Linked DNA regions of Shumkonia mesophila. The protein of the gene in region 2 binds, or shares a complex with, the protein of the main gene of each other region. Links are inferred from orthologs where the notes say so. Each region holds a gene or a part of one and is shown on either strand. Other genes may lie near its edges.

What was found.
Region 1: the proteins of ODR01_RS22940 (region 2) and uvrB are in contact, whole or in part, in a crystal structure (PDB 7EGT), measured with the Thermus thermophilus proteins. The link is inferred for Shumkonia mesophila from one-to-one orthologs. Residues at the interface, in WP_096412145.1 of Thermus thermophilus: His654, Arg656, Phe657, Gln666, Asp668, Glu669, Lys680, Arg681, Leu682, Ser683, Lys685, Tyr686, Ala687; in WP_096411307.1 of Thermus thermophilus: Glu23, Leu25, Arg26, Asp27, Gly28, Glu29, Arg30, Phe31, Arg55, Glu326, Asp327, Phe328, Glu379, Ser382, Gln383, His398, Gly400, Arg401.

What each region holds. Positions count from the first base shown.
Region 1 is NZ_JAOTID010000001.1:155,196-163,892, reverse strand. Bases 3,147-6,085 are described here. They hold uvrB (excinuclease ABC subunit UvrB), read right to left. Parts: upstream 5,721-6,085; coding sequence 3,573-5,720; downstream 3,147-3,572. Other genes in these bases: ODR01_RS00690 (pyridoxal phosphate-dependent aminotransferase), read left to right, coding at 5,903-6,085; nfi (deoxyribonuclease V), read left to right, coding at 3,147-3,478. Also shown: ODR01_RS00715 (carbon starvation CstA family protein), read left to right, coding at 1-165; two-component system response regulator BtsR, read right to left, coding at 291-1,007; ODR01_RS00705 (sensor histidine kinase), read right to left, coding at 1,004-2,686; more of nfi, read left to right, coding at 2,813-3,146; more of ODR01_RS00690, read left to right, coding at 6,086-7,105; ODR01_RS00685 (ABC transporter substrate-binding protein), read right to left, coding at 7,187-8,539; ODR01_RS00680 (adenylate/guanylate cyclase domain-containing protein), read right to left, coding at 8,536-8,697. UniProt on the Escherichia coli protein: The UvrABC repair system catalyzes the recognition and processing of DNA lesions. A damage recognition complex composed of 2 UvrA and 2 UvrB subunits scans DNA for abnormalities.
Region 2 is NZ_JAOTID010000021.1:18,390-27,116, forward strand. The notes cover bases 5,759-8,727. They hold ODR01_RS22940 (ATP-dependent helicase), read right to left. Parts: upstream 8,390-8,727; coding sequence 6,128-8,389; downstream 5,759-6,127. Other genes in these bases: ODR01_RS22935 (50S ribosomal protein L11 methyltransferase), read right to left, coding at 5,759-6,095; ODR01_RS22945 (S1C family serine protease), read left to right, coding at 8,513-8,727. In the rest of the region: ODR01_RS22905 (hypothetical protein), read right to left, coding at 1-353; ODR01_RS22910 (hypothetical protein), read right to left, coding at 494-1,195; hisG (ATP phosphoribosyltransferase), read right to left, coding at 1,388-2,260; ODR01_RS22920 (DMT family transporter), read left to right, coding at 2,442-3,353; ODR01_RS22925 (GNAT family N-acetyltransferase), read right to left, coding at 3,465-4,397; ODR01_RS22930 (hypothetical protein), read left to right, coding at 4,491-4,958; more of ODR01_RS22935, read right to left, coding at 5,202-5,758. UniProt on the Escherichia coli protein: A helicase with DNA-dependent ATPase activity. Unwinds DNA duplexes with 3'-5' polarity. Translocates on single-stranded DNA with 3'-5' polarity. Initiates unwinding more efficiently from a nicked substrate than double-stranded DNA.

The DNA.
Region 1 (8,697 bases), on a different replicon or contig from region 2:
TTCATGACGGCGGTGACGTTTACCTATATCGCCGCCGAAAAGATCGGCTTCAGCCTGCCGTACACGTGGGCCAACGCCATCGGCATCGGCGCGGCGGTGATCGCCCTGGTGGCGTTCTTCGTCGTCTTCCACAAACCGACTCTCAAGGAAGTGGGCGCGGAATAACGGCAAAAAAGCCAACCGCTCCCACGCGCCCGCCGTTCCGCCCTGAACCAAGCGCGGCGCATCGCAGAAGAGGCCCCCGGGATCGCTCCCGGGGGCCTCTTTCATGGGATGATGGGGAGGGGCCCTCAGCGCAGGCCGATACGTTCCTTCAGTTCGCGCAGGTGCCGGCGGCTGACCCCCACCGTCTTGCCGCTGCGGGTCAGGATCTCGCCCAATCCGTTGTCGAGCAGCTTGATCTCGCGGACCATGTCCAGGCGGACCAGGCATTGGCGGTGGCAGCGCACCAGGTCGGTCTTTTCCTCCAGTGCCGACAGCGTCATGTCGGTGTAGGCCTCGCCGTCGGCCGTCACCACGTGCACGCCCGTAAGATCGCAGCAGACGTATTCGACATCGGCCAGCTTGACGAGACGAATGCGGTTGCCGGTAAAGCAGGGGATCTGGGTGAATTCCGGGATCTCCAGGCCCTTGAGCGACTGCCGGCCGCCGTCGGCCTTGCGGATGCGGGCCAGCGTCTTGGCGAAGCGGCGGCTTTCCAGCGGCTTCAGCAGGTAGTCGAAGGCGTTCTCCTCGAAGGCGGCGACCGCGTACTCGTCGTAGGCGGTGACGAAGACGATGCGCGGCATGGTCTCGGCGTCCAGCATGCCGATCAGTTCGATGCCGCTGATGCGCGGCATCTGGATGTCGAGAAAGACCAGGTCCGGCTTCTGGCGGTTGATCAGCCGCAGTGCCTCGATGGCGTTGCCGCACGAACCGACCACTTCGACGTCGGCGTGCTGGGCGCACAGAAGCGCGATCTCCTCGCGGGCATGGTGTTCGTCGTCGACGATCAGGGCCCGGATCATGCCGCCGCCAACTCCTGGCGGGGCAGCCTGATCCACACCCGCGTCCATTCGCCGCCCTTACATTCGACCTTAACCCCGAAGCTTTCGCCATAGAGGTTCTTGATCCGCTTGTCGACGATGCCCATGCCCAATCCGCCGGGGGTGGCCTCGGCTTCGCTATAGGCGCCGGCGTTGTCCTCGACCAGCAGGATCACCTCGCCACCCGAGGCGTGGGCGCGGATGGTGATGCGCCCTTCCTCCAGGACATCGGAAATGCCGTGCTGGATGGCGTTCTCGACCAGCGGCTGCAGGGTAAACGTGGGCAGCCGCATTTCCAGCAAGGCCGGGTCGATGTCGATCTCGACCTTCAGGCGGTCGGCGAAACGGGCCGTCTGGATGCGCAGGTAGGAATTCACGTGGTCCAGCTCCTCCCTCAAGGTCGCCAGATCGCTGGCGCGCTTCAGGTTCTTGCGAAAGAAGTTGGACAGATGCACCAGCAGCTCGCGGGCCTCGCCGGGATCGGTACGGATGATGGCGCCGACCGTGTTGAGCGCGTTGAACAGGAAGTGCGGATTGATCTGCGCCTGGATCAGCTTGAGTTCGGATTTCACCAGCAGGTTCTTCTGCTGCTCGAAACGGCCGGCCAGGATCTGGTTGGACAGCAGGCTGGCGATGCCTTCGCCGAGGGTGCGGTTGATGTTGAGGAAGAACTTCTTCTTGGGCTCGTAAAGCTTGATCGTGCCGATCACTTCGGTGTCCGAGCGGATGGGCACGACCAGCGAGGAACCCAGCTTGCAGGTGGCCGACAGCGAGCACGCGTACTTGGTCTCGATGCCGTCGGCGAACACCACTTCGCCGGTCTCGATGGCTCGCTTGGAATGTTCCGACATCAGGGGGGCACCCGGCGTGTGGTGGTCGGCCCCGATGCCGACGAAGGCCAGGATCTTCTCGCGATCGGTCATCGCCACGGCGCCGACGCCGGTCTCCTCATAGACGATGCGCGCGATCCGTTCGGCCGTGGCCGGGGTCAGGCCTTCGAGCGTGATGCCCACCGCCCGTTCGGCGATGCGCAGCGCCTTGGCCGAGGAAAGCTGGCTGTACTTCTCGAACATGTCGCGCTGGTCGCGGATCATGCTCATGAAGAGCGCCGCCCCCGCCGAATTGGCCAGGATCATCGGTGCCGCAATGACTTCGACCAGGGCGAGGGCCCGCTCGAACGGCTGGGCGACCAGCAGGATGATGCCCATCTGCACACCTTCGGCGACCAGCGTCACGGCGAAGGCGGTCCACGGGTTGAACAGTGCGTTCACCCGACCGCGCCGGCGCAGGTACAGGCACGCCAGACCACCCAGCAGCCCCTCCGCCGTGGTCGACAGCCCGCAGGCGAGGTCGGTGAAGCCGCCCAGAGTATAGCGGTGCAGGCCGCCGGTGAAACCGACCAGCAAGCCGATCACCGGGCCGCCCAGCAGGCCGCCCAACACGGCGCCGATGGCCCGGGTGTTGACGATGGCGTCCAGCAGCTCCAGCCCGAAATAGGTGCCGAGGATGCAGAAGCCCGAAAAGACGACGTAGATGGTGGCCTTGGGCGGCAGCCGCATGGACACGGCGAACAGCGATTTCAGGATCGGCGTCTTGCTGAACAGATAGGCCACCACCAGGTAGACGCTCATCTGCTGCAGCAGGGAAATGATCACGTCCATGGCGTCTCGGTGCGCTCCCCGGTTGAGGCCGCCGCCATTTTAACGCCTGACGCGCGGTTTTCCTATCGCCGAGCGAAGGGCGTCAATCGCTTGACGGGGTGCCGTCGGCGCCGGCAAGCTCGCACCGTGAGCGCCATTTCCCATCCCTGGCCGGCAACGGCCGCTGAAGCCATCGCCCTCCAGAAACGGCTGGCGCCGCTCATCGAGACGGTTGGCCAGCCGGCGAAGGTCTGCCGGATCGCCGGCGTCGATGTCGCCTTTCCCGGAGGCGGCGACGTCACCCGGGCGGCGGTCGCGGTCGTCTCCTTTCCCGACCTTGCGGTGCTGGAAACCGCCGTGCTCGAACAGCCGACGCGCTTTCCTTACGTGCCGGGGCTGCTGACCTTTCGCGAGGCGCCGGCCGTGCTGGCACTGCTTGAATCCCTGAAGACGTCGCCTGACCTTCTGATGGTCGACGGACAGGGGATGGCCCATCCGCGCCGCATCGGCATCGCCAGCCATGTGGGCCTGCTCACCGGCATTCCCACCATCGGGGCGGCCAAGTCGCGGCTGTGCGGAGAGCATGACGAGCCGGGGTCGGCCCGGGGGTCGCGAACGCCGCTCCTGCACCGCGGCGAGGTGATCGGTGTGGTCCTGCGCACGCGAACGGGCGTGAGGCCGCTCTACGTCTCGATCGGCCACCGGATCAGCCTGGAAGCGGCGGTCGAATGGGTGCTGGCCTGCGCGCCGCGCTTCCGCCTGCCCGAGCCGACAAGACTGGCGGATAAGCTGTCCAAGGGCCGCGGCGTCTAGGGAAGGACAGAGAAGGGGAACCACAGAGGGCACAGCGCTTGAAATCCAAGACAGTCGCTGTGTCTCTTTGCCTCTGTGGTGAATCTTCCGCGTCTCAGTGCGGCCGGCGGCGCTGGCTCTTGGCCTTGCCGGCGCCCTTGCCGGGCTTCCAGCCGGCCGCGGCGGCGGCCCTGGGCGCGGTGCCGGCCTTATCCAGGCCGAGGTCGATGGCCTCCAGCCGGCGGATCTCGTCGCGCAGGCGGGCCGCCTCCTCGAACTCCAGCTCGGCGGCGGCGGCCTTCATGCGCTTTTCCAGCTCGACCATGTGGCCGCGCAGGTTGTGGCCGACCAGGTGCTTGTCGCCGGAGACGCCGGTATCGACGGTGAAGTGGTCGTGCTCGTAGACGGAATCGAGAACGTCGGAGATGCCGTGACGGACCGAGGCCGGGGTGATGTTGTGCTCGAGGTTGTAGGCCTTCTGGCGCTCGCGGCGCCGGTTGGTCTCGTCGAGCGCGTATTTCAGCGATTCGGTCATGTGGTCGGCATAGAGGATGACCCGGCCGTCGAGATTGCGCGAGGCGCGGCCGATGGTCTGCACCAAGCTGGTCTTGGAGCGAAGAAAACCCTCCTTGTCGGCGTCCAGGATGCAGACCAGCGCGCATTCCGGAATGTCGAGGCCCTCGCGCAGCAGGTTGATGCCGACCAGCACGTCAAACGCCCCTAGCCGCAGGTCGCGGATGATCTCGATGCGCTCCAGGGTGTCGATGTCGGAATGCATGTAGCGCACCCGCACTCCGTGGTCGTGCAGGTACTCGGTCAGGTCCTCGGCCATGCGCTTGGTCAGCGTGGTGACCAGGACGCGCTGGCCCTTGGCCGCGCAGGCCTTGGCCTCGGCCAGCAGGTCGTCTACTTGGCTTTCCACCGGGCGGATCTCGCACGAGGGGTCGATCAGTCCGGTCGGGCGCACCACCTGGTCGACGAAGACGCCGCCGGTCTGCGTCAGTTCCCACGGGCCCGGCGTGGCCGAGACGAACACCGTCTGCGGCCGCATGCGGTTCCATTCCTCGAAGCGCAGCGGCCGGTTGTCGATGCAGGAGGGCAGCCGGAAGCCGAAATCGGCCAACGTCGATTTGCGGTTGAAGTCGCCGCGGAACATGCCGCCCAGCTGCGGCACCGTGACGTGGCTTTCGTCGACCATCAGCAGCGCGTTCTCCGGCAGGTATTCGAACAAGGTCGGCGGCGGCTCGCCGGGATTGCGCCCGGTGAGATAGCGGGAATAGTTCTCGATGCCCGAGCAGAAGCCCTGGGTCTCCAGCATCTCCAGGTCGAAGGTGGTGCGCTCCTGGATGCGCTGGGCTTCCAGCAGCTTGCCCTCGGCGACGAAGGTGTCGACCTGTTGCTTGAGTTCCTTGCGAATGGCCGGGATGGCCTGCAAAAGGGTGGGGCGCGGCGTCACGTAGTGGCTGTTGGGATAGACGACAATCGATTCCAGCGTGCCGGTCCGCTCGCCGGTCAGGGGGTCGATCTCCCAGATGCTTTCCAGTTCGTCGCCGAAGAAGGACAGCCGCCAGGCGCGGTCCTCGTAGTGCGACGGGAAGATCTCCAGCACGTCGCCGCGCACCCGAAAGGTGCCGCGGTGGAAGTCGGTGTCGTTGCGCCGGTACTGCAGTTCGATGAGGCGCTTCATCAGGTCGCGCACGTCGAGCGCGGTGCCGGCCGTCAGCTCGACGACCATCTGCGAATAGGTTTCGACCGAGCCGATGCCGTAGATGCAGGACACCGAGGCGACGATGATGACGTCGGTGCGTTCCAGCAGCGAGCGCGTCGCCGCGTGGCGCATGCGGTCGATCTGTTCGTTGATGGCCGCGTCCTTCTCGATGTAGGTGTCGGTGCGCGGCACATAGGCTTCGGGCTGGTAGTAGTCGTAGTAGGAGACGAAGTACTCGACCGCGTTCTCCGGGAAGAACGCCTTCATCTCGCCGTAGAGTTGGGCGGCCAGCGTCTTGTTGGGGGCCAGCACCAGGGCCGGGCGCTGAGTGCGGGCGATGACGTGGGCCATGGTGAAGGTCTTGCCCGAGCCGGTGACGCCCAGCAGCACCTGGTTGGCCTCGCCGGCGTTCATTCCCTCGAGCAGCGCCTCGATGGCGCGCGGCTGGTCGCCGGCCGGTTCGAAATCGCTGACCAGCTTGAACGGCTGCCCGCCCGTTGCCGGCGGGCGGCGGGGGGGATTGAACAGGGGAAAATCGTCGGGGCTGGCGCGCACGGTTCGGCTCCTTCCGCGCCCACCATGTGGACCCTGGAAGGCGTCCTGTCAACGGCGCCACCCCAGCCGGCGCCCGCGCGTGCGTCCGGATGCCCAAATCCCGGTGTTTCCCCGTTGCTTCGCAATAGGCCCCATCGTAGTGTTCGGGTTCGCGATCACCCTTGGAAATGATGGATCAGATCATGTCTTTTATCGCCAGCCGTCTGTCCCGTATTAAGCCCTCTCCGACCATCGCGGTCGCGACGAAGGCGCGCGAGCTCAAAGCCGCCGGGCGCGACGTCATCGGCCTGGGCGCCGGCGAACCCGATTTCGATACCCCCGACCACATCAAGGCGGCCGCCAAGGCGGCGATCGATCGCGGCGAAACCAAATACACCGCCGTCAGCGGCACCCCGGAACTGCGCAAGGCGATCAGTGCGGCCTTCAAGCGCAACAACGGGCTCGACTACAAGCCCGAGCAGATCACCGTCGGCTGCGGCGGCAAGCAGACCATCTTCAACGCCTTCATCGCCACGCTGGATGCCGGCGACGAGGTGATCATCCCCGCCCCTTACTGGGTGTCGTACCCCGACATCGCGCTGATGTGCGAGGGCACGCCCGTCTTCATCGCCTGCCCGAAGGAGCAGAACTACAAGCTCACCCCCGAGGCGTTGGACCGGGCGATCACGCCGAAGACCAAATGGCTGGTCCTCAACTCGCCGTCGAACCCGACCGGCGCCGGCTACACGGCGAAGGAATTGCGGGGATTGGCTGACGTGCTGCTCAAGCATCCGCACGTCTGGATCATGACCGACGACATGTACGAGCACATCGTCTACGACGACTTCAAGTTCAGCACCATCGCCCAGATCGAGCCCAAGCTCTACGAGCGCACGCTGACCTTGAACGGTGCCTCGAAGGCCTATTGCATGACCGGCTGGCGCGTCGGCTGGGCGGCCGGCTCGGTCGCCCTCATCAAGGCGATGGACAAGGTGCAGTCGCAGAGCACGACCCACACCAGCTCGGTCTCGCAGGCGGCGGCGGTGGCGGCGCTCAACGGCCCGCACGATTTCATCGCCAAGAACAACGCCATCTTCAAGCAGCGCCGCGACCTCGTCGTTTCGATGCTGAACCAGGCCAAGGGCCTGTTCTGCCCGAACCCCGAGGGGGCGTTTTATGTCTACCCGTCGTGCGAGGGCTGTATCGGCAAGACGACGCCCGACGGCAAGGTCATCAAGAACGACGAGGACTTCGTGACCTACCTGCTGGAGGCCGAGGGCGTCGCCGCCGTGCAGGGCGCGGCGTTCGGGCTGGAACCCTACTTCCGCATCTCGTACGCCACCGCCACCGAAGTGCTGGAGCAGGCCTGCCAGCGCATCCAGCGGGCCTGCGGGGCGCTCCGCTAGGATTGATCGTCAGTACTCTTAAAGTGAACGAGGGGATGGCCGTCGGCCATCCCCCTTGTTTTTGAGGGCGGTGCCATTGCGTCAGCCCCGGAGAAGAAGGGCTTCCGCCTCGGCCTGGGCGGCCCGCGCGCTGTTGGCCGGGCTCGCCGCTCCCGCGACCACCCTGGCGACCATGCGCCCGACGAGCCCGTCCGCGTGTACTGTCGCCGCGTTGGGTACCGTCGTGCCGTGCCACTGGGTGAACGACCCCGGATGGGTCAGGGAGTCGGCCAGACGGCTTACCTGGTCACGGCCGAACCGGCGGAACACGCCCAGGGGATCGCGCAGGAAGGCATCTGTTCCGGCAATGTCCCGGCGCACGGGGAGCATGCCGCCCGGCGCCATGTGGAGCCACACCACGTAACTGTCGGGCCGGAAAAGGAACCGCAGGAAGTCGTAGACCGCAGTGCGGCGCCGGCCGTCCAGACCGCGTGGCACGCCGAGGCCGTTGATCGCCGAATAGGAAGCCCCGGTCGGTGCGAATGCGGTCACCAGTTTCGTCCGGCGAACCAGCTCGGGGTCGAATGCGGCGCCGCCCAGCCCGGCAAAGCGGTCGCCACGTAGGGAATCGCGGGCGATGCCGGCGATGGCGAGATCGTCCATGATGAGGCTGGAATAGAACATCATGGCGGCGCGGCCCTGGATATACCAGTCGCGGGCCCGCCAGTTCACCACTCCGGGCGGCCCATAGACGGCCATGGCGGCATATGACGCCAGGGTCCGGTGCACGGAGGCATCGTCCAGGGTTGGGGTTCCATCGGCAGCGAACAGGCTGCCACTCTCGGCCCGCACCATCTGGGCGAAAACCTGTTGCGTATAGAGGCCGCCGTCGGTGCCGCAGACGACGCCGATCCGGCCTCGCGGGCCCTCGTGCAGGGCCTTCGCCGCTGCTACGAGGTCGGGGATGTTGCCGGGCTCGGGCAGTCCGGCCGTGGCGAACATGTCGTGGCGATACCACAACACCTGCGGCCAGCCGTGAAAGGGAATGCCGGCCTGGAAACCGGCCGACGACCTCAGGGCGATGACCGGCCCGGCGAAGAAGCCGCCGATGTCGGCGATGAAGGCAGCGGCGACGTCGCTGTCGAGGCAGCCGGTCTCGCAAAGCGCCAGCAGAAGGTCGCCGCCCGTATTCACGAGGTCCGGCGAGTGGCCTGCGCGATGGGCGGCGGCGACGGAGGCGACGATCTTTTCTTCGGGAATGGAAACGACCGTGACGGGTGGGACTCCCGCCCATGCGCCGTAGGCGGTCGCGATGTATTCGATCACGCGCAGCCGCGCCGGTTCGATTTCGCTCGTCCACAGCGCCAGCGGGGTGTCGGCGGAGGCCGGGCGCGGCCGGCCGGCGAGGAACGGCGCGGCTGCGAGGCGGGCGAGCAGGGTGCGGCGGTCGATCATTTCTCGCTCATGGTCCTGACGCCGCTCCAGGCATCGACGGGGTGGCCAACCAGCCCGGCGGCGGTTTCCCGGGCGGCGGCGGCGTTGATGTCGTCCGGCCGCGCGGCGGCCAATTCGGCGAAGGCGGCGGCGGCGGCGGCCCAATTCCGGGATCGCCG
Region 2 (8,727 bases):
AACGTTTTGAACTTCTCGACATCGTTAAGCGATTTCTCCGTCTCCTCGCCATAAAGGGACGCGACGACATACTGTGTATAGATGCCTCCCTTTCCACCGTCGAGCTGCAACCTGTGGTGATTCATGTTGTTATCGCGGCATTGGTATTCCGCCTTGGTCACCTTGGGCGCGATCAGCAGGGGAAGTGTCAGGTCGACCTCGGCCACGTCGACGATCTTCCATTCCGTCAGCTGCATGCCGCGTCCGCCACTGTCGACCGGCCCGGTCTGGCAGGCCGAGACCAGCAGAAGACCGGCCGCGGCGACGGCCGCAAGGATGACGCCCGGACAGGCCGGGTTCTTCCCGTTTTTCATGGATTCCTCCCCCCAATGAACTCCCCCGAACGCGCATCCGCCGCAATCGACGTTCGACGGTTTGCGCGGCGGTATACTACTTAAAATTGAGGATGGGGAAAAGGCCCGTTCTCGGAAAGCGGTGGGGGGGGGCCGCCGGCTCAGGGCCTTCCGCTGTACTGGCTGGCCTCGCCCGCTCGCTTCTCGGCCAGGGCGGCCGCGAAGGCGGCGCGGTCGGCGACGACGTCGACGTTTGCCAGGGCCCGCGAAAAATCGGGAATGTTGCCGTCGACGTCGCAATAACCGAGCGTCACCACCGTATCGACGTTGCCCGGGCCGTTGCCATAGCCGGTGCGTTCCTTCAACCGGTAGGCGGCGATGGCGAAGAAGCACTTGCCGCGGCCGGGGTCGGTGATGGTGACGTCGGCGGCGAAACCGATGGCCTTGCGGCGGCTGTGCGTGATTTCGCGGATCTCGCCGAAGTTGGCGAAACTCCGCTCGAAGCGCCGGGCCAGCGCCGCCTTGAACACGGCGATGTCGCCCATGCGGCCTTCGGTGGCGTCGCTGTACCAGGCGGTGGAGAAGTGCTCGGTCACCAGGGTGCCCTTGCCGCCGTCGAGTTCCATGCGGTGGTGGTTGATCTGGTTGTCGCGGTTCTGGTATTGCACCGCCGTGACCCTGGCGGGAACGAGAAGGGGAAGGTCGAGGTCGACGTCGGCGACGTCGATGGCCTTCCATTCCGACAACTGGACGCGGCGTCCGCCCTTGTCGACCGGCCCGGCCTGGCACGCCGCAGCCAGCGCAAGGACCGCCGCCACCGCAAGTCTGGCAGCGGACGAAACGGCCGCTTTCCGGCCGATCATGGCGCGTCCCCGCATGATGGCGCGTTGCGTCCTCAAGAGCCTGCGGGGCCTATAACCGCCACACGCACTTTAGGTTCCACGGAATTTTGGGGACACCTTTGGAATTTTGGGGACACCTTACTAAATTCGGACGCCTCCGCCTCTTCCGTGGTTTCTGCCCGAATTTAGTAAGGTGTCCCCAAAATTCCCGTCTCAGCAGAGCTTGCGGATGTCGAGTTCCAGGATGCCTTCGGCGCCGTTGGCCCGAAGCTTGGGGATGAGTTCGCGCACCTCGTCGCGGTCGACCACCGTTTCCACGGCCACCCATTTCTCGTCGGTCAGGGGGTTGACGGTCGGCGAATTGAGGGCGGGCAGCACGGCGACGATCGCATCGAGTTTGGCGACCGGCGCGTTCATCTTGAGCAGCACCTTATGGCGGGCCGCCAGCGCGGCGGTAAGCAGCAGCGCCACCTGCTCGATCTTGTTCTTCTTGAAGGGGTCCTTCAGCGCCTCTTTGTTGGCGATCAGCACGGTGTGGGTGTGCAAAAGGTCGCAGACGATGCGCAGCCCGTGCGCGCGGATGGTGCTGCCGGTCTCGGTGATCTCGATGGCGGCGTCGGCCAGTCCCTGCACCACCTTGCCCTCGGTGGCGCCCCACGAGAAGTCGACCTTGGCCTCGATGCCGCGCTCGGCGAGATAGCGCTTGGTGAAGCCGACCAGCTCGGTCACCACCTTCTTGCCCTGAAGGTCCTCGACGCCCTTGATCGGCGACTCGCGATCGACGATCAGCACCCAGCGGGCCGGCTTGTCCGACGCCCGCGAATAGACGAGGTCGCAGACCGTCTCGACATCGGCTTCGGTTTCCATCACCCAGTCGAGCCCGGTCAGCCCGCAATCGAGCGCGCCGCTGGCCACCGTCGGCCCCATTTCCTGCGAGCGCACCAGGGCGCAGGTCATCTCGTCGTCGTCGATGGCCGGGAAATAGTTGCGCGAACGCCCGCTGATCTTCCAGCCGGCCTGGCCGAACAGGTCGATGGTCGCCTCTTCGAGGCTGCCCTTGGGAATTCCGAAACGAAGCTGTTGCATGGCCGGAGCCCTTTTGACATCAGGGGGTGCGCGAAAACCGCCGCTCAATAGCAAGGGCGGCAGGCCGGCGCAACCCCCGTCTGCGAAACGCTCTCAGAACCACCGGGACGCGCGATGCCGGAGTTGACCGCCCCCCACGCGAAATGATTAGGTCCGTCGATCCCGCCGAAAGAGCCCGCGCATGACCGCTTCTTCCACCCCGCCAGCGACCGCCGCCCCCCGCGCCTCGGGCGCCGCCGCCGCCGCGGTGCTGGCCATCGCGCTGGCCGCCGTCTCGCACGGCTCGATCTTCGTGCGCCTGGCCGACGCCCATCCCTTCGTCGTCTCGGCCTTCCGGGTGGGCACGGCGGCCCTCGTCGTGGTGCCGGTAGCCATCGCCCTGCGCCGACGGGAACTGGCCGCGTTGGATCGCCGCACGGTGCTGGCCAGCCTCGGCGCCGGCCTGTTCCTGGCGCTTCACTTCATCACCTGGATCGCCTCGCTCGGCCAGACCTCGATCGCCAACAGCACCGTGCTGGTGACGCTCAACCCGGTGTGGATCGCCATTGCCACCGCCCTGATCACCCGCCGGCGGCCGGGCGGATTGGTGGCCGCCAGCGTGACCCTGTCGGTCGCCGGCTGCGCCGTCATCGCCTGGGGCAGCGCCGGCGACGGCTCGGGCTCGCTGGTGGGCGACGGGCTGGCCGTGCTGGGCGGCATGTGCGCCGCCGGCTATCTGATGATGGGCCGCCTGGCCCGCCAGCGGGGCATCTCGCTCATCTCCTACGTCGCGCTGTGCTATGGCGGCGCGGCGGTGCTGTTGTGGGCGCTGGTCCTGGCGCTCGGCCTGCCGGTCGCCGGCCTCACCCCGGTCACCTACGGCGCCATGATCGGCATGGGGCTGATCTCGCAGGTGATCGGCCACAGCGGCTACAACTGGGCGCTCAAGCTGTTCAATCCGGCCTTCATCGCCGTCTGCCTGCTGGGCGAGCCGATCCTGGCCTCGGCACTCGGGTTGATCTATTTCGGCGAGGCCATTCCGCTGGCCACCCTGGCCGGCGCCCCGATCATCATGGCCGGCATCTACCTGGGGGCGCGGGCCGAGTTGCGCTGAGGCGCTGATATCCTTCGACTTGCGCCGCTTAAGCGACGCGGCTCAGCGATGAGGTTATTTATAGGTTTCCTCATCCTGAGCAGGACCGAAGGCCCGTGTCGAAGGACCGGCTCAGGAGATGAGCTGGCCGGCCTCGACGGCATATTCCCATACCGGGTAGTCGGCGGCGTGGCGCAGGCCGGCGCGTTCCATGGCGGCGCGGGACGGGGCGTTGGTGGCGTCGACGTAGCCGACGATGGGCAGGCCCCAGCGCTCGGCAACCAATTGGGTGACGTGGCGGCACATCAGGTCGACCGAGCCGGTGCCCCAGTGGCGGCGCAGGCTGGCAATTTCGCCGACCAGCACCTCCCTGCTCATCGGCGTGTAGTGCAGATAGCCGGTGATGGCGCCGTCCCTGACCGCCAGCAGGGCGCCGCCGACGGGGGCGGTGAGGCGCTCGCGCATCTGGGCCTCGTCCCGGGGGACGGCGCCGGGATGGTGGGCGAAGGCGCGGTTGTAGAGGTCGGCCAGGGCGGCGAACAGCGGCGGCTCGGCGGCGGCCATGGCCGGCGTCAGCTCGTGGATGGCGTAGCCGGCGGCCAGCGCCTTCTCCGCCCCCGGGAACTCGCCTTGGCGCGGCGGTCCCGGATCGCGCACATACTTGCAGCGCCCCGGCTTTTTCACGAAGCCGAGCGCGCCCAGTTCGGCCTCGGGCAGCGCCAGGTCGGGCGGCCCGGCCAGCTGGTAGCGCCGGACGGCGGGGCCGGTTTTCTCCTCGCCGTCCAGGAATTCGCCCAGGCAGGCCAGCAGCGGCCCGGCCCGCCCGCCCCGGGGCGTGATGGAGACCGAAACGAGGAGGCTGCCGTCCGCCCGCGGCGTGCGGCCGACGGTGAGGGAGGCCGCCGGCGCCCCGCCTTCCAGATAGAAACGATCCCGGCCGCGCTTGAGCACGAAGCCGCGCACGTCGACGGTGGCCATGTACTCACGGCCGTCAGCGTCGGATTCCTCGAACAGGAAGGCGACATAGGCCTCGACGTTGCCGGGGGTGACGGGAACCAGAACCATGGCGCCGTCATACCCCGGGATGGGGCGGGGCTTCAAGGCGCGTGGCTTGCGCGGGCGGGGGGCGGGCGCGTATGATCGGGCAACGACGTACGGTTGAAGCACGTGTTCAGCCACAACATGGCAAGGGACAAGAACATGCACATGATGGATACCGGGAGAAACGGCGACATGATGGCGGCGTGGCGGGCCACCGGCGGCGCCATCGAGGCGATGGGGCGGAGCGGCGATCGGGCCGTGGGCGACGACGGGCTCCAGGCGATGACGCCGACCGACTTTAACGTCTGCTATGTCGACGACGGACTGACGGCGACGGCGTTCAGCGGCCGCCCGTTCGGCTGCGCCGACGACGGGCTTCAGGCGACGGCGCCGACCAACTTTGCCCCCGGGTACGGTTGCGCTGACGACGGGCTGGCCGCCACGATGAGGTCGAGCGTTGCCGCATGTTTTGCCGACGACGGGCTGACGGCGACGGCGTTCAGCGGCCGCCCGTTCGGCTGCGCCGACGACGGGCTGGCCGCCTCGGTCAGCACCTTCCAGCGGCCGTGGTGCATCGCCGATTGACCTTCCGCCAACAGCGGACCCCAGTGATTCCGGCCCCCTCCGCGGGGCCGGAATTGTTTTGGGGGGTCCTTCGACACGCCGGCTTTGCCGGTTGCTCAGCGGCTGTGTTGTCTGTCAAGCGCATGGCCATGGTTTTTGGCCCCGAGCGATGGCGTTGAGGACGCGACATGGAAGTTGAACCTCACGCCGAGCCGGATCGCAGGTCCGAGTCGAAGCACGCTTCCGTTCGGCAGTCCGCCCTTGTCAGTCGTGCCGCGGCCGGCGAAGCACCAACGTCCGCCAGCCGCCAACGTCGACGTGACGGGCGAGCGCGAGCCCGGCCTGGCGGTGGGCGTCGAGCACGGCGCCCGCATCGCCGACGATGAAGCCGGCCAGCACCGCGAAGCCGCCGGGCCTCAAGTTGCGGGCGAGGTCGGGCGCCATGTGCCGCAGCGGCTTGGCCAGGATGTTGGCGACGATCAGGTCGTAGGGGCGGCGGTGGCCGATCTCGCGCGCCGCGTAGCCGTCGCTCAACACCACCCGCACCCGCGAGGCGACGCCGTTGGCCTGCGCGTTGGCGGCGGCCACGCGCACCGCCGCCGGGTCGACGTCGCTGGCCAGCACGCGGGCCGGCCAGGTGTGCGCGGCGGCGATGGCCAGGATGCCCGAGCCGCAGCCCATGTCCAGCACCCGGCGGATGGGCCTGTGCGCCAGGCCGTCCAGCGCCTTGAGGCAGCCGGCGGTGCTTTCGTGGCGGCCCGAGCCGAAGGCCAGCCCGGCGTCGACCTTGAGCGGGATGCACCCGGCCGGCAACGGTCCGGCGAAATCCGAGCCGTGCACGAAATAGCGGCCGACGGTGAAGGGTTCGAAGGCGCGGCGGTTCTCGTCCAGCCAGTCGCGCGGCGGCAGCCACACGATGTCGGGACGGGGCGGCGCCACGGCGCAGGCGGCGGCCGCCCCCTCGATGGCGGCGCGCACGGCCGCTTGGTCGGGCTCGTCGGCCAGGAAGGCGTCGAGACGGATCTCGGCGGTGGCCGGGTCCTCGATCATCGGCCAGATCACCGCCCCCGACAGGCTTTCGAGAGCCTCGGCGAACGCTTCGGCGGCATGGCGCGGCACGATCAGCGACAGGCGCCAGACGGCGGGTTGGAAGGTCATCGATGCGTCCCCGGTTGCGGCGGCCCCCGGCGTTAAACGGCCTCGACGAAGCTGTCAATCACCTTCTTGTCGCCGGCCTTCTCGAAGGCGATTTCGAGCTTGTTGCCGTCGATGGCGACGATGCGGCCATAGCCGAACTTCTGGTGGAAGACGCGCTGGCCGACAGCGAAGCGGCTGGCCGCCGCCGTCGCCGGCTGGATGCTCCAGGCGACGTCATCGAGCAGCGGCGCGGCGGCGCGGCGGCGCGGCCAGCCGCCGCCCGACCCGAAACGCCCGGCCTCGCCAAAGCCGCCGCGCCCGCCGGCCTCGCCCCCCCGATAGAGGCCGGGGGCGGCCCTGGCGGCGACGTGCTCGGCCGGCAGCTCGTCGACGAAGCGCGACGGGATGGCGCTCTGCCACTGGCCATAGACCCGCCGGTTGGCGGCGAAGCTGACGATGGCGCGCCGGCGCGCCCGGGTCAGGCCGACATAGGCCAGGCGCCGCTCCTCCTCCAGCCCGCCGGTGCCGCTTTCGTCCAGCGCCCGCTGATGGGGAAACAGGCCCTCCTCCCAGCCGGGCAGGAAGACGGTTTCGAACTCCAGCCCCTTGGCGCCGTGCAGCGTCATCAGGTTGACCTTGTCGTCGGCCGTCGACTCGTCGTTTTCCATGACCAGGCTGACGTGCTCGAGGAAGCCGGCCAAGTTCTCGAATTCGCCGATGGCGGCGACCATTTCCTTCAGGTTCTCCAGCCGCCCCGGGGCGTCGGGGGCGCGGCTTTGCTTCCACATCGTCGTGTAGCCCGATTCGTCCAGCACCTGGGCGGTCAGGTCGGCGGCGTCCATGGTGGAAAGCAGGCCGCGCCAGCGATCGAAGTCGGCCAGCAGCGCCGCCAGCGTGGCCCGCGCCTTGGGCTTCAGCTCGTCGGTGGCGACGATGTCCTCGACGGCGCGCGTCAGCGGCACGCCCTGCGCGCGGGCCAGCACATGGACGGCCTGGAGCGTCGAGGCGCCGATGCCGCGCTTGGGCACGTTGACGATGCGCTCGAAGGCCAAGTCGTCGGCCGGCTGGGCGATGACGCGCAGATAGGCGATGGCGTCGCGGATTTCCTGGCGCTCGTAGAAGCGCTGGCCGCCGATGACGCGATAGGGGATGCCCAGCGTGATCAGCCGCTCCTCGAACTCGCGGGTCTGGAAACCGGCCCTGACCAGGATGGCCATCCCGTTCAGCGGGTGTTTCTTGGCCTGGAGCGATTCGATCTCGTCGCCGACGAAGCGGGCCTCCTCCTCGCCGTCCCAGACCCCGTTGACGAGCACCTTGTCGCCCGCCTCGCCCTCGGTCCACAGCGTCTTGCCCAGGCGCCCCTCGTTGTGGGCGATCAGCCCGGAGGCGGCGCCCAGGATGTGCGGCGTCGAGCGGTAGTTGCGCTCCAGCCGGACCACGTGGGCACCGGGAAAGTCCTTCTCGAAGCGCAGGATGTTGCCGACCTCGGCGCCGCGCCAGCTATAGATCGACTGATCGTCATCTCCGACGCAGCACAGGTTGCCGTCGTTGCCGGCCAGCAGGCGCAGCCACAGGTACTGGGCGACGTTGGTGTCCTGGTACTCGTCGACCAGGATGTAGCGGAACTGCCGGCGATAGTGGGCCAACGCTTCCGGGTCGGCCAGGAACAGCGTCAGGCAATGCAAAAGCAGGTCGCCGAAGTCGCAGGCGTTCAGCGCCTTCAGCCGGTCCTGGTATTCGCCATAGAGGTCGAGGCCATGGCCGTCGCAGGCGTCCGAGCCTTCCGCCGCCGTCACCTTGGCAGGCGTGAGCCCGCGGTCCTTCCAGCGCTGGATGGCGGAGAGCACCAGGCGCCCCGGCGTCTTCTTCTCGTCGATGCCGCGGGCTTCCAGCAGCTGACGGATCAGGCGCAGCTGGTCGTCCTCGTCGAGGATGGTGAAGGCGGGGGTGAGGCCGAGGACCTCGGCGTGGCGGCGCACGATGCGCGCGCCCAGGGCGTGGAAGGTGCCGACCCACCAGCCCTCGACCTCGCGCCCCAGCAGGTCGGCCACCCGTTCGCGCATCTCGCGCGCCGCCTTGTTGGTGAAGGTGACGGCCATGATCTCCCACGGCCGGGCCTTGCCCTGAAGCAGGATGTGGGCAAGGCGCGTGGTCAGCACGCGGGTCTTGCCGGTGCCCGCCCCGGCCAGCACCAGAAGCGCGCCCTCGGTGGTTTCCACGGCCTGGCGCTGGGTGTCGTTGAGCCCCGCCAGATAGGGCGACGGCGCGGCGACGGCGGGGCCGGGGGAATCGGTGAACTCGAAGGGATCGGACATGGACGGATATATAGCCACAGGCCGACGCGCTGTCTGCGGCGAAGTGTCGGCGGCCGGGGTCTTTTCACCACCCCCCGTCATCCCCACCTGATTCCCTGAGCCATCCCTTTGGAGGGACCGCCGATGCAGATTTCCGCCCCCATCCGCCGGGCGGCGCGGTTCTTGGGAATCCTCGTTGGAGGAACGATCGCCGGCCTCGCCTTTCCGGCCGCCGCCGACAGCCTCGCCCAGGAAGACGTCCAGCGCATCATCGAAGCCGTGGTCGGCATCGAGGCCCAGGTCCCGGCCGACGCCCGCAGCGTCGAATCGCTGGGCCGCCAGCGAACCGGCACCGGCAT